2 regions of the Streptomyces sp. V1I1 genome follow, and region 2 is predicted to be linked to the other one. Evidence: riboswitches for the same ligand, from Rfam matches in the RefSeq annotation. Region 2 holds a riboswitch; the other holds the start of a gene.
What was found. Region 2 has a riboswitch for thiamine pyrophosphate ahead of thiO (glycine oxidase ThiO). Riboswitches for the same ligand answer to the same signal wherever they lie in the genome.
Positions count from the first base shown of each region.

Region 1 (7,026 bases), 4.0 Mb from region 2:
AGGAACGCCGTCCCTACGACGACGGTCGGCAGCACGAACGGAACGGTGACCACCGCCCGCAGCAGCCGCTTCCCGGGAAAGTCGAGGCGGGCGAAGACGTACGCACCGGGCAACGCGATCAGCAGGGTGAGCGTTGTGGAGGCGAGCGCCTGCCAGACGGTGAACCACAGCACCTGCTGAATGTCGGAGCGGCCCAGCACCTCGCCGATCCGCCCGAACTGCCATACCCCGTCGATCTCCAGACCGCGGCCGACGATCGCGACGACGGGATAGGCGAAGAAGACCGCGAAGAACGCGACGGGCCCGGCCATCAGCCCGAGCCGCGCCGCATTCCCGCGGACGGACCTGCTTACTTCAGCACGAGCGAGGACCACGACTGGACCCACTGCTCACGGTTCTTGGCGATCTTGTCAGGTGCGACGGTCTCCGGCTTGTCGACGACCGCGCCGAACTTGGTGAACAGCTCGGGCAGCTTCGCGTCCTTGACCACCGGGTTCACGAACATGTTGAGCGGCATGTCCTCCTGGAACTTCTTGGAGACCAGGAAGTCCAGCAGGGCCTTGCCGCCCGCCTCGTTCTTCGCGCCGTCGAGAAGACCCGCGAACTCCGTCTGACGGAAGCAGGTTCCGGTCGCGACGCCGGTGGGCGCCTCGGTCGGCTGCGGCTTGGCGAAGAGCACCTCCGCGGGCGGGCTGGAGGCGTACGAGACGACCAGCGGCCGGTCCGCCTTGGCCTTCTTACCACCGGCCGAACCGGAGAACTCCTCGTTGTACGCCTGCTCCCAGCCGTCGACGACCTTGACGCCGTTGGCCTTCAGCTTCTTCCAGTAGTCCTGCCAGCCTTCGTCGCCGTACCTGCCGACGCTGCCGAGGAGGAAGCCGAGACCGGGCGACGAGGTCGCGACATTCTCGGTGACGAGGAGGTTCTTGTACTCGGGCTTGATCAGGTCGTCGAAGGACTGCGGGGGCGCGAGCTTCTTGTCGGCGAAGTACTTCTTGTCGTAGTTGACGCAGATGTCGCCGGTGTCGACGGGCGTGACACGGTGCTTGTCCTTGTCGAGCTGCGCCTCGTCGGACACCTGGCCGAGGCCCTTGGCGGCGTACGGCGTGAACAGGTCGTTGTCGAGCGCCCGCGAAAGCAGGGTGTTGTCGACGCCGAAGAAGACATCGCCCTGCGGGGAGCCCTTGGTGAGGATCTCCTTGTTGAGGGCCGCGCCCGCGTCACCGCTTTTGAGCACCTTGACCGTGTAGCCGGTCTCCTGGGTGAACTCCTTCAGCACGGCCGGGGAGGCGGCGAAGGAGTCATGGCTGACGAGCGTCACGGTCTTGGACTTCGAGCCGCCGGTGGAGGAGTCCTCGGACTCCCCGCCGCAGGCCGCGAGGGTCGAGATGCCGAGAGCGGCGGCGACGGCGGTAACCGTCAACTTCTTGGTGGTGCTCACTGAAATTCCTCCTGGAGTGACCAGGAAGAGACGCGGCCCTGCTCACAATGTGAGCAGGGCGCAACAGCTTGAGTGGTGACCGAACTTCCTACCCAGAATGACCTGGGCAAGGTTCAGAGGGTCTGCGACCGCTGTGCTTGTTCATAGCGGTGGTCGCACTCTCAGCGCTGTGGCGCTCCCCTGTCGGAATATGTAAATGTCCGAGCCAAGATTACCGCTCGGAGGCCGCGAGCTGTCCGCACGCTCCGTCGATCTCCTGGCCACGGGTGTCGCGGACGGTGACGGGCACGCCATGGGCCGCGATGGCCTCCACGAACGCCTTCTCGTCCTCCGGGCGGGAGGCCGTCCACTTCGATCCCGGTGTCGGGTTGAGCGGGATCAGGTTCACATGGACCCGCTTGCCCTTGAGGAGGCGGCCCAGCAGATCGCCCCGCCATGCCTGGTCGTTGATGTCCCTGATCAGTGCGTACTCGATGGAGATGCGGCGGCCGGACTTCTCCGCGTACTCCCAGGCGGCGTCCAGCACCTCCCGTACCTTCCAGCGGGTGTTGACCGGGACCAGGGTGTCGCGCAGCTCGTCGTCCGGCGCGTGCAGCGAGACGGCCAGACGGCACTTGAAGCCCTCGTCGGCGAAGCGCAGCATCGCGGGAACCAGGCCGACGGTCGACACGGTGATGCCGCGCTGCGAGAGCCCGAGCCCGTCCGGCTCGGGGTCGGTGAGGCGGCGGATGGAGCCGACGACCCGCTTGTAGTTGGCGAGCGGCTCGCCCATACCCATGAAGACGATGTTGGACAGCCGCGCGGGCCCTCCCGGAACCTCGCCGTCACGCAGGGCGCGCATGCCGTCGACGATCTGGTGCACGATCTCGGCGGTCGACAGATTGCGGTCGAGCCCGGCCTGCCCGGTGGCACAGAAGGGACAGTTCATCCCGCAGCCGGCCTGGGACGAGATGCACATCGTCACCCGGTCCGGGTAGCGCATCAGGACGGATTCGACGAGCGTGCCGTCGTGCAGCCGCCACAGCGTCTTGCGGGTGGTGTCGTCGTCGCACGAGATGTGCCGGACGACCGACATCAGATCGGGCAGCAGCTCGGACGCGAGCTTCTCTCGCGCGGCGGCGGGGATGTCGGTCCACTGGGTGGGGTCGTGAGCGTACCGCGCGAAGTAGTGCTGCGAGAGTTGCTTGGCGCGGAACGGCTTCTCGCCGATCGCGGCGACGGCGTCCTTGCGCTCGGCGGGCGTGAGGTCGGCGAGGTGCCGCGGGGGCTTCTTGGCTCCGCGGGGCGCGACGAAAGTGAGTTCTCCGGGCTTGGGCATGGTGGTACCAGTGTCGCAGAGATACGAAGAAGGCCCGCCGCCTGTGGACAACGAGCCCCTCACGTATAAAAGCGCAGGTCAAATGGGTCAGCCGGACCCGACGAAGATCACCATCAGCAGCCACACCACCGGAGCCGTGGGCAACAGCGAATCCAGCCGGTCCATGATGCCGCCATGACCGGGCAGCAGCGTGCCCATGTCCTTGATGCCCAGGTCCCTCTTGATCATCGACTCGCCCAGATCGCCGAGCGTGGCGCTGACCGCGACCGCGAAGCCCAGCAGCAGACCCTGCCACCAGGTGCCGTCGTCGATGAGGAACTGCATGCACAGCGCACCCGCGCCCATCGCGAACGCCACCGCGCCGCCGAGGCCCTCGCGGGTCTTCCCCGGGCTGATGCGCGGCGCGAGCTTGTGCTTGCCGAAGCGCCAGCCGACGGCGTACGCACCCGTGTCGCTGACCACGGTCAGCACCAGGAAGGTGAGCACCCGCCACGGGCCGTCGTCCGCGGCGAGCATCAACGCGACGAAAGTTGCCAGGAAAGGAACGTAGAAAGCTGCGAAAACGCCCGCCGTGACGTCCTTCAGATAGCCCTCGGGAGGCTCCGTCATCCGCCAGACCAGCACCGCGAGCGCCGTGAGCGCCATGGCGACCCAGGCGCCCTCGGCGCCGCGCACATAACCGGCCACGACCATCGCCGCGGCGCCCACCGCGAGCGGCACCAGCGGGGCCTTGATCTGCTTCCGCTCCTCCAGCCGCGAAGTGAGTTCCCACAGCCCGACCACGACGGCGACCGCGATCACGCCGACGAACACGGCCTTGACGATGAAGAGCGACGCGACGATCACAGCACCAAGACCGACGCCGACCCCTATGGCCGCGCGCAGATCACGGCCGGCCCGTTTCTTCTGCGGCGGCTCGGGTGCCGACGGCGGGGTGGGCATGGGCTCCTGCGGAATCTCGTCGCGGAACAGGGGGCCACCCAGCCGAGCGGCCCCCCGGTCGCGGTCGTTGCTGTCGTCGCGGTGATCGCGGTCGTCGCGGTCTTCGGCGTCTCTACCTGCGTCGGGAAAGTCCGGCACGATGGGCATGGGCCGAGTCTGCTGTGCGTCATGCTCATCGTATGCGGGACCCGCCGGGGCAGGCCCCTGGTCGGGCGGTCCCCAGAAACCGGCTCTCGGCGGGGCCCCCCAGGAAGAGTCGTTCATCAGACCTCGAGCAGCTCGGCTTCCTTGTGCTTGAGCAGCTCGTCCACCTGCGAGACGTACTTCGCGGTGGTGTCGTCGAGCTCCTTCTCCCCGCGGCGGCCCTCGTCCTCGCCGACCTCGCCGTCCTTGATCAGCTTGTCGATGGTCTCCTTGGCCTTGCGGCGCACGGAGCGGATCGAGATCTTGGAGTCCTCGGCCTTGGTCTTGGCGACCTTGATGTACTCCTTGCGGCGGTCCTGCGTGAGCTCCGGGAACACCACCCGGATGATATTGCCGTCGTTGCTCGGGTTGACGCCGAGGTCGGAGTCGCGGATCGCCTGCTCGATGTTGCGCAGCGCGCTCTTGTCGAACGGAGTCACCACGGCCATCCGCGCCTCGGGAACCGAGAACGAGGCCAGCTGGTTGATCGGGGTCAACGCACCGTAGTAGTCCGCCACGATCTTGTTGAACATCGCCGGGTGCGCACGTCCGGTGCGGATCGCGGCGAAGTCATCCTTGGCGACCAGGACGGCCTTCTCCATCTTCTCCTCGGCCTCGAGGAGGGTCTCTTCGATCACCACTTGCTCCTGCGTGTCTTGAGTAGGCCCGGCGTCAAACTGGGCCGGCGGAACCCTGTGTCGCGTCTTCCCCTGCACGGTGTCCGACCGGCAGGACTTTGTCTATCCCTCGAGGGGGCGTCCCCCGAGGGACGTCCCCCGTGTCAGGCCCGGGTGCCCTGGTCGCTCACGAGCGTGCCGATCTTCTCACCCTTGACGGCCCGAGCGATATTGCCCTCGGCGAGCAGTTCGAAGACGAGGATCGGAAGAGCGTTGTCGCGGCAGAGCGTGATGGCCGTGGCGTCGGCGACCTTGAGGTTGCGGGAGAGCACCTCGCCGTACTCCAGCGCGTCGAACTTCACCGCGTCGGGGTTGGTCTTGGGGTCGGAGTCGTAGACCCCGTCGACGCCGTTCTTGCCCATCAGCAGGGCCTCGGCGTCGATCTCCAGGGCGCGCTGCGCCGCGGTGGTGTCGGTGGAGAAGTAGGGCATGCCCATACCGGCGCCGAAGATGACGACGCGGCCCTTCTCCAGGTGGCGTACTGCGCGCAGCGGGATGTACGGCTCCGCGACCTGCCCCATGGTGATGGCGGTCTGGACGCGGGAGTCGATGCCCTCCTTCTCCAGGAAGTCCTGGAGGGCGAGGCAGTTCATCACCGTGCCGAGCATGCCCATGTAGTCGGAGCGGGCCCGGTCCATACCGCGCTGCTGGAGCTCGGCCCCGCGGAAGAAGTTGCCGCCACCGATGACGACCGCGATCTGAGCACCGTCGCGGACAACCGCGGCGATCTCGCGCGCCATTGCGTGTACGACGTCGGGGTCTACGCCGAGCCCTCCACCGCCGGCAAAGGCCTCACCGGACAGCTTCAGCATGAAGCGCCCGACCTTCTTGACGTCGTGGTCGCTCTTGTCGTCGGCAGCCTGTTTGGCGTCCGCGCCCTTGTTCATGGAGATCTCCTCGTGCACATACGAAGAAGGCCATTGCCGTGGGTTACTGGTATCCCTGTCGGCAATGGCCTCCTCGTCAGATCTGCGGTCGTCCGGCGCGAGCGCGACCGGCGACTGCGTAAGGAACCCTAGCGGGCTCCCGTGTCGATCGCTTAACGGGTCAGATGCCGACCTTGATGCGCGCGAAGCGCTTCAGCGTGACACCCGCCTCGTCCAGAACCTTCTGGACGGACTTCTTGTTGTCGAGCGCGTACGGCTGGCCCAGGAGGGTGGCCTCCTTGAAGAAGCCGTTGACGCGACCCTCGACGATCTTCGGGAGGGCGGCCTCGGGCTTGCCCTCGGCGCGCGTGGTCTCCTCGGCGACGCGGCGCTCGGCCTCGACGACCTCGGCCGGGACGTCCTCACGGGAGAGGTACTTCGGCGCGAAGGCGGCGATGTGCTGCGCGATGCCCTTGGCGACGTCGGCGTTCTCCTTGTCGAGCTCGACGAGGACGCCGATCTGCGGCGGGAGGTCAGGCATGGTGCGGTGCATGTACGCGGCTACGTACCCACCGGTGAACTGCGCGAAGCGGTCCAGGACGATCTTCTCGCCGAGGTTGGCGTTGGCCTCGTCGACGTACGCCTGGACGGTCTTGCCGGGCTCGATCTCGGAGGCGAGCAGCGCCTCGATGTCGGCCGGGGAGGTCGCGGCGACGTGGGCGGCGAGCGCGCCCGCGACGGCCTGGAACTTGTCGCCCTTGGCGACGAAGTCCGTCTCGCACTTCAGCTCGACGAGGACACCGGAGGTGTTGACGTCCGAGATGAGGGAGACGACGGCGCCGTTCTCGGCGGAGCGGCCCTCGCGCTTGGCGACGCCCTTCTGGCCCTTGATGCGCAGAGCCTCGACGGCCTTGTCGACGTTACCGTCGGCCTCGTCCAGCGCCTTCTTACAGTCCATCATGCCGGCGCCGGTGAGCTCGCGGAGCTTCTTGACGTCAGCGGCGGTGTAGTTCGCCATGTCCTTGAATCTCTCTCGAAAGTCGAAAGTCGAAGATCTACGGGTGAGCGGCGGGGGCCGGTGCTTGTGGCACCGTCCCCCGCCGTCAACTACCGAACCTGAGCGGTCAGGCCTGCTCGGCGTCCGCGGCCGGCTTCTCGGCCTCGGCGGCCGGGGCCTCGGCGGCCGGGGCCTCGGCAGCCGGAGCCTCAGCAGCGGGGGCCTCAGCAGCGGCCTCAGCCGGCTTCTCGGCCTCGGCAGCGGCCGGAGCCTCGGCGTCGTCGGCCTTCTTCTCGCCCTCGAGGAGGTCGCGCTCCCACTCGGCGAGCGGCTCGCCGGCGGCCTTCTCGCCCGGCTTGGAGTCACCGGTGGCGACGCCGGAACGGGCGATGAGGCCCTCGGCGACGGCGTCGGCGATCACGCGGGTGAGCAGGGTGACGGAGCGGATCGCGTCGTCGTTGCCCGGGATCTTGTAGTCGACCTCGTCGGGGTCGCAGTTGGTGTCCAGGATCGCGACGACCGGGATGTGGAGCTTGCGCGCCTCACCGACGGCGATGTGCTCCTTCTTGGTGTCGACGATCCAGACGGCGCTGGGCACCTTC
Region 1 covers NZ_JAUSZH010000001.1:2,207,507-2,214,532, forward strand. The annotation lists gene QFZ67_RS10510 (iron ABC transporter permease) at 1-311, opposite strand, end outside; gene QFZ67_RS10515 (thiamine ABC transporter substrate binding subunit) at 350-1,441, opposite strand; TPP riboswitch at 1,509-1,633, opposite strand; gene rlmN (23S rRNA (adenine(2503)-C(2))-methyltransferase RlmN) at 1,653-2,759, opposite strand; gene QFZ67_RS10525 (phosphatidate cytidylyltransferase) at 2,847-3,965, opposite strand; gene frr (ribosome recycling factor) at 3,965-4,522, opposite strand; gene pyrH (UMP kinase) at 4,666-5,448, opposite strand; gene tsf (translation elongation factor Ts) at 5,609-6,445, opposite strand; gene rpsB (30S ribosomal protein S2) at 6,552-7,026, opposite strand, start outside.
Region 1: another riboswitch for thiamine pyrophosphate. It lies ahead of QFZ67_RS10515 (thiamine ABC transporter substrate binding subunit); the one in region 2 lies ahead of thiO (glycine oxidase ThiO).

Region 2 (7,026 bases):
CCTGGGCGGGGGTGTCTCCGGCGTGCGGCTTGCCGCCGGTCAGCATCTCGTAAAGGACGACCCCGCAGGCGTACACATCGGCGCGGGTGTCGGCTGTGCCGTACTCGATCTGCTCGGGGGCGAGGTAGGAGACCGTGCCCAGCACCGTGCCGGTGGTGTTGGTGACCGAGCCCACGGCCCGTACGAGACCGAAGTCGGCGACCTTGACCCGGCCGTCGTCCCCTATCAGCACGTTCTCCGGCTTCATGTCCCGGTGGACGAACCCGGCCCGGTGCGCCGCGCCGAGCGCCGCCAGCACGGGCTCCAGGATGTCGAGCGCGGCCCGCGGCTGGAGCGCCCCGCGCTCGCGCAGTACGTCGCGCAGCGTGCAGCCCGCGACGTACTCCATGGCCAGATAGACGTACGCGCCCTCGGCGCCCTGGTCGAAGACCGCCACCACATTGGGGTGGGCGAGACGGGCCACGGACTTGGCCTCGCGGATGAAGCGCTCCACGAAGGAGGCGTCGGTGGCGAGGGCCGGGTGCATCACCTTGAGCGCGAGCACACGGTCGAGTCGGGTGTCGACGGCCCGGTAGACCGTGGCCATACCGCCGACGGCGATGCGCGCGTCGACGCGGTAGCGGCCGTCGAGCACCTGCCCGACGAGGGGGTCCTTGAGGGTCGTATCCACGACGGTGATTCTACGAGCCACCGGTGACACGGCTGACGCCTCGGTGCGGGACTGGAGCCGAGCTGTAACGCTGCGCGGGCCTACGCCGGGGGCTCCGCCCCCGGACCCCCGCTCCTCAAACGCCGGAGGGGCTGAATTTCAGCCCGTCCGGCGATTGAGGACACGGCCGAAGGCCGTACGGGGTCCGGGGCGGAGCCCCCACGCGGCGGAGCCGCAAATCGATGCAACGGGGAGGGGCGGGGTGGTGTGAGGCTCCGCGCAGCGGTCAGAACGCCGGGCGTTCCGGGTCGAGGGCCGCGCGGCCCTCGTGAGGAGACGACGCCTCCGCGAAGTGCCGGCGCGGGATACGCCCCGCCCGACGCGCCAGGCGCCCCGCCTCCACCGCGTGCCGCATCGCCTCCGCCATCAGCACCGGCTCCTGCGCGCGGGTGACCGCCGACGCCAGCATCACCGCCGCGCAGCCCAGCTCCATCGCCAGGGCCGCGTCGGAGGCCGTGCCCGCGCCCGCGTCCAACACGACCGGCACGCGCGCGTGCTCGACGATCAGCTGGAAGTTGTGCGGATTACGGATGCCGAGACCGGAGCCGATCGGCGAACCCAGCGGCATGATCGCCGCGCAGCCCGCGTCCTCCAGCCTCCGGGCGAGCACCGGGTCGTCATTGGTGTACGGCAGGACCGTGAAGCCGTCGTCGACCAGCGTCTCGGCCGCCTCCAGCAGCTCGATCGGATCGGGCAGCAGGGTGCGCTCGTCCGCGACGACCTCGAGCTTGATCCAGTCGGTTCCGAGGGCCTCGCGCGCGAGCCGTGCGGTCAGCACGGCCTCGCCCGCCGTGAAGCAGCCCGCCGTATTGGGCAGGACGCGGATGTTCAGCTTCTCCAGGACGGACAGCACGGAGCCCTGGACGGTCGGGTCGAGGCGGCGCATCGCGACGGTGGTGAGTTCGGTGCCGCTCGCGACGAGGGAGCGTTCGAGTACGTCGAGGCTGGGCGCCCCGCCCGTACCCATGATCAGGCGGGAGTTGAACGTGGTGCCGCCGATGGTGAGACGGTCGTCGGCCATGCCGGTCAGCCTCCCTGCACTGCGGTGAGGACTTCGACGCGGTCGCCGTCGTCAAGGAGGGTGCCGGACCACTGGCTGCGCGGGACGACCGCTTCGTTGACCGCGGCCGCGACCCCGGTAGCGGCCGCGGTGAGGTTCGCCACCAGGGTGTCCAGGGTGGTTCCGGTGGCGAGCGCACGGGACTCGCCGTTGACGGAGACGTTCAGGACGTTCATGCGGGCTGCTCCTGGGGCACGGGGGAGAAGCGGCGAGGAGTGAAGGGGCGGGGCCTCGTCCGGCAGCTCGCCGGTGACCAGCACGGCGGCCATCACATCGCCGGTCACGGGCGTGAGGAGCACCCCGTTGCGGTGATGGCCGGTGGCCACGTGCAGGCCGGACAGGGCGGTCGGGCCCAGCAGCGGGGCGTTGTCCGGGGAGCCGGGGCGCAGACCCGCGCGGGTCTCGGTGAGCGGCAGCTCCGTGATGCCGGGCACCAGCTCGTGCGCGTCGCGCAGCAGCTCGTACACCCCGCCGGCGGTGACCGTGGTGTCCCAGCCGAGCTCTTCGCTGGTCGCGCCGACGACCAGCTCGCCGTTCTCGCGCGGCACCAGATAGACGTGGCTGCCGCGTACCACGGCCCGTACGGTCCGGGAGAGGAAGGGTGCGTACGCAGGGGGCACGGTGAGCCGCAGAACCTGGCCCTTCACCGGCCGTACGGGAGGCAGCACATCCGCCGGCACACCGTCGAGACTGCCGCTGAGCGAGCCGCCCGCGAGGACGACCTGGTCCGCGGTGAGCTCGCCGGCATCCCTCAGCACTGCTCCGGCCGCCCGGTCCCGAACCACCGAGAGACGCTCCGCCCAGCCGCGGTGGAAGACCACCCCGGCCCGCTCGCAGGCCGTCACCAGCGCCGCGGCCAGCCGCCGCGGATCGACCTGGTGATCGCCGTCGACCCGCAGGCCCCCGCGTACGCCCGGCGCGAGCATCGGCTCCAGACGGCGGCATTCGCGCCCGGCCAGCCACTCCGACTCCAGGCCGGACCGGCGCTGCAGGGCGTGCAGTTCACGCAGGTGCGCGCGGTCGTCGGCGTCGAGCGCGACGGCCAGCGTGCCGCATGCGCGGTAGCCGACACGCTGCCCGCTCGCCTGCTCGAGCTCGGCGACGAACGCCGGATAGCGCCGGGCGGACTCCACGTTGAGGCCGAGCAGCGTCTGCTCGCCGTAGTGCAGTTCGGTGACGGCGGCGAGCATGCCCGCCGCGACCTGTGCGGCCCCGCCGCCCGGCTCCGGATCGACGACGGCGACGCGCAGTCCGCGCTGCGCCGCACGCCAGGCCGTGACCAGGCCGATGATTCCGCCCCCGACGACGAGGACATCTGATGTACGAGACATGGGCGTCCAGCCCCTCCCTTCGCCGGCATGACCCGGATCAGGTTCGTACGGTCGGAGGCCGTCCAGCCTCCCTCTCAGCCCGGTGCGTCCGGGCTCCCGCGAGTGCCTTACGGTGGCCACCCTAACCCCAGCCCTCAACTCGCAGTAAGGGAGCAGCAGCTGTGGCACGGTCGCTCGACGGACTTGTACTCTCGCCGGTCGCCGACCAGGCTCCGGGCCAGGTGGGGACCCGCACCCGGTTCACGTACCACGAGCGGGACGGCCGGATCTGGGCCGAGTACGAGGGCGGCGACGTGGTCCGCGGCCACCTTGTGGGGACGCGGGAGGGCGACCGGCTGGACTTCCGGTACGTCCAGCTGAAGACGGACGGCCGGACGGCCTCCGGGCACTGTGTCTCGACGGTGGTCGAGCTCGAGGACGGGCGAGTCCGCCTGGAGGAGACCTGGGAGTGGGAGTCTCAGGAGGGCAGCGGGACGAGCGTTGTCGAGCAGCCGGTTACCTGACGGGGTGTCAGATGCGTAAGGTTGTCGGGTGAGCGAGCAGCAGACAGCACAGGGCGTGCGGCGCGTGGTCGTCGTCGGCGCGGGGATGGCCGGCGTGCAGACCGCCGTGGCCCTGCGCGAACAGGGCTTCCCGGGCCCGGTCACCGTGATCGGCGCCGAGCCCCACCAGCCGTACGACAGGCCCCCCCTCTCCAAGGCGATCCTGCTCGGCAAGGCGGAGGGGTCGGCCTTCGAGCTCGACTTCGAGGCGCTCGACATCGAACTGCGGCTGGGCTGCGAGGTGACCGGCGTACGCCCGCAGGCGCACGAGCTGGACACCGAGGCGGGACCCGTCCCGTACGACGTCCTTGTCATTGCCAGCGGCGCGGAGCCGATCACGCTGCCCGGCGCCGAAGGCGTCCCGGGCGTCCATCTGCTGCGCACCCTCGACGACGCCGCCCGACTGCGCCCCGTCCTCGCGCGGCAGCATGACATCGTGGTCGTCGGCGCGGGCTGGATCGGCGCGGAGTTCGCGACAGCCGCCCGCGAGACGGGCTGCGCGGTCACCGTCGTCGAGGCCGCCGACCGCCCCCTCGCGTACGCCCTGCCCGCAGAGGTCGCCGCCCCGATGGCCGACTGGTACGCGGAGTACGGCGTCGAGCTTCTGACCCACGCGCGCGTGGCCGACGTCGAGCCCGGCACGGTGATCCTCGCGGACGGCCGGCAGCTCCCGGCCGGGGCGGTGGTCGTCGGCATCGGCGCACGCCCCGCCACCGGCTGGCTCGCCGGCTCGGGCATCGCGCTGGGCCCGGACGGAGCAATCACCGCCGACGAGCATCTGCGCACCTCGCTGCCCGATGTGTACGCCGTCGGGGACTGCGCCTCCTTCCCGTCCGGCCGCTACGGCGAGCGGCTGCTCGTGCACCACTGGGACAACGCCCTGCACGGGCCGCGCACGGTCGCCGCCAATATCGTCGCGAGCACACTGGGGCAGCCGCTGGAGGTCTACGACCCGGTGCCGTACTTCTGGTCCGAGCAGTTCGGGCGCTTTGTGCAGTACGCGGGCCATCACCCGGCCGCCGACACGGCGGTGTGGCGGGGCAATCCGGCGGACGCCGCGTGGTCGGTGCTGTGGCTGCGTGAGGGCACGCTGGTCGCGCTCCTCGCCGTCGGCCGGGCCCGCGATCTGGCGCAAGGGCGCAAGCTCATCCTGGCCGGCGCGCGGCTGGATCCGGACATCGCCGCCGATCCCTCCGTCCCTCTGAAGGCGGCGGCTGTCCAGGGCTGAATGCGGGCTGCTGTCCAGGGTCCGGCTACCGACTGTCAGTCCGGGATGGCACGCTTGTCCTGTGACCGAGATTGACGCAAAGATCGATGCTCTCGTCCCCGCCTGGCTCCACCTTCCCGACATCGCGGAAATGCTCGATGTCGAGGTGACACGCGTACGGCAGCTGGTCAAGGAGGGCCAGCTGATCGCCGTGCGCCGTGGTGAGAACCGCGCGCTTCAGGTGCCTGCCGCCTTCATCGACGGCAACAAGGTGGTCAAGGGTCTCGCCGGGACCCTGACGCTCCTGAAGGACGACGGCTTCACCGACGAAGAGATGCTTGAGTGGCTCTTCACCCCCGACCCGACCCTGCCGGGCACGCCCGCGCAGGCGCTCAGCGAGAATCGCGGCACGGAGGTGAAGCGCCGGGCCCAGGCGCTCGCCGTCTGATGTCCTGAAGACAACACCACGCGGTGTGCGGGCAGGGGGGCCAGTGGTTCCTGCCCGCACACCGCCGACCCACCCCGGGGGGAACACTCATGTCCACGGCTCGTGCGCTGCTGTCCGACGCCCGGCTCTATCTGTGCACGGACGCCCGCAGGCAGCAGGGCGACCTCGCCGGGTTCCTCGACGCCGTGCTCTCCTCGGGGGTCGACATCGTGCAGCTGCGCGACAAGGGCATGGAGGCCGCCGAGGAGCTGGAGCACCTCCAGGTCTTCGCCGACGCCTGCCGCAGGCACGGCAAGCTGCTCGCCGTGAACGACCGCGCGGACGTGGGCCATGCCATCGGCTCCGACGTGCTGCATCTGGGGCAGGGCGATCTGCCGGTCCCGGCCGCCCGCGCGATCCTCGGCGACGAGGTGCTCATAGGCCGCTCCACGCACGCCGAGTCCGAGGTCGACGCGGCCGTCGCCGAGCCCGGCGTGGACTACTTCTGTACCGGCCCCTGCTGGCCCACCCCGACCAAGCCCGGGCGCTACGCCCCCGGACTCGGCCTCGTGCGGTATGCGGCGGGGCTTGAGACCGACCGGCCGTGGTTCGCGATCGGCGGGATCGACGCGGGCAACCTCGACGAGGTGCTGGACGCGGGCGCGCGCAGGATCGTCGTCGTGCGGGCGATCACCGAGGCCGACGACCCGGCAGCGGCGACGGCGTCCCTCGCCAAGCGGGTGCGGGAGCGTATTCGATAACTGTCCGAAGGGTGGACAGTAACCCGGCAAATTCGGACATATTTCCTCCGTTCGGTTGGGTGACCGGCGCGCCCTGGATAGCCTGCGGGTATGGCCCTCGGTACAGCTTCGACCAGGACGGATCGCGCACGGACCGTGCGCGAGCTTCTTGCAACCGGCAAAACTTCCTACTCCTTCGAGTTCTGGGCGCCCAAGACCGAGAAGGGTGAGCGGAACCTCTGGAATGCGCTCCGCAGGGTCGAGGCGGTCGCCCCCAACTTCGTCTCCGTGACCTATGGCGCCGGCGGCTCGACGCGCGCCGGCACGGTCAAGGCCACCCAGCAGATCGCCGCCGACACCACTCTGACGCCCGTCGCGCACCTCACCGCGGTGGACCACTCCATCGCCGAACTGCGCAACATGATCGGCCAGTACGCCGACGCCGGGATCCGCAACATCCTCGCCGTCCGGGGCGACCCGCCCGGCGACCCGATGGGCGAGTGGGTCAAGCACCCCGAGGGCGTGCGGTACGCCGCCGAGCTGGTCCGGCTGATCAAGGAGTCCGGTGACTTCTGCGTCGGCGTAGCGGCCTTCCCCGAGATGCATCCGCGCTCGGAGGACTGGGACACCGATATCCGCCACTTCGTGGACAAGTGCCGGGCCGGCGCCGACTACGCGATCACGCAGATGTTCTTCAGGCCCGAGGACTATCTGCGGCTGCGCGACCGGGTCGCGGCCACGGGCTGCGAGACCCCGATCATCCCCGAGATCATGCCCGTCACCAGCGTCAAGCAGCTCGAGCGGTTTGCGCAGCTCAGCAATGCCGCGTTCCCGCCGGATCTGAAAGAGAGGATCCTCACCGCCAAGGACGATCCGGCCGCTGTACGCTCCATTGGCATCGAGTTCGCGACGGAGTTCTGCGCAGGGCTGCTCTCCGAGGGAGTCCCCGGACTGCACTTCATTACGCTCAACAACTCCACGGCGACGCTGGAAATCTACGAGAATCTCGG
Region 2 covers NZ_JAUSZH010000001.1:6,209,521-6,216,546, forward strand. The annotation lists gene pknB (Stk1 family PASTA domain-containing Ser/Thr kinase) at 1-670, opposite strand, end outside; gene QFZ67_RS29080 (thiazole synthase) at 936-1,730, opposite strand; gene thiS (sulfur carrier protein ThiS) at 1,736-1,945, opposite strand; partial or broken gene thiO (glycine oxidase ThiO) at 1,942-3,100, opposite strand; TPP riboswitch at 3,098-3,210, opposite strand; gene QFZ67_RS29095 (hypothetical protein) at 3,262-3,603, shown strand; gene QFZ67_RS29100 (NAD(P)/FAD-dependent oxidoreductase) at 3,689-4,870, shown strand; gene QFZ67_RS29105 (Rv2175c family DNA-binding protein) at 4,932-5,297, shown strand; gene thiE (thiamine phosphate synthase) at 5,387-6,037, shown strand; gene metF (methylenetetrahydrofolate reductase [NAD(P)H]) at 6,128-7,026, shown strand, end outside.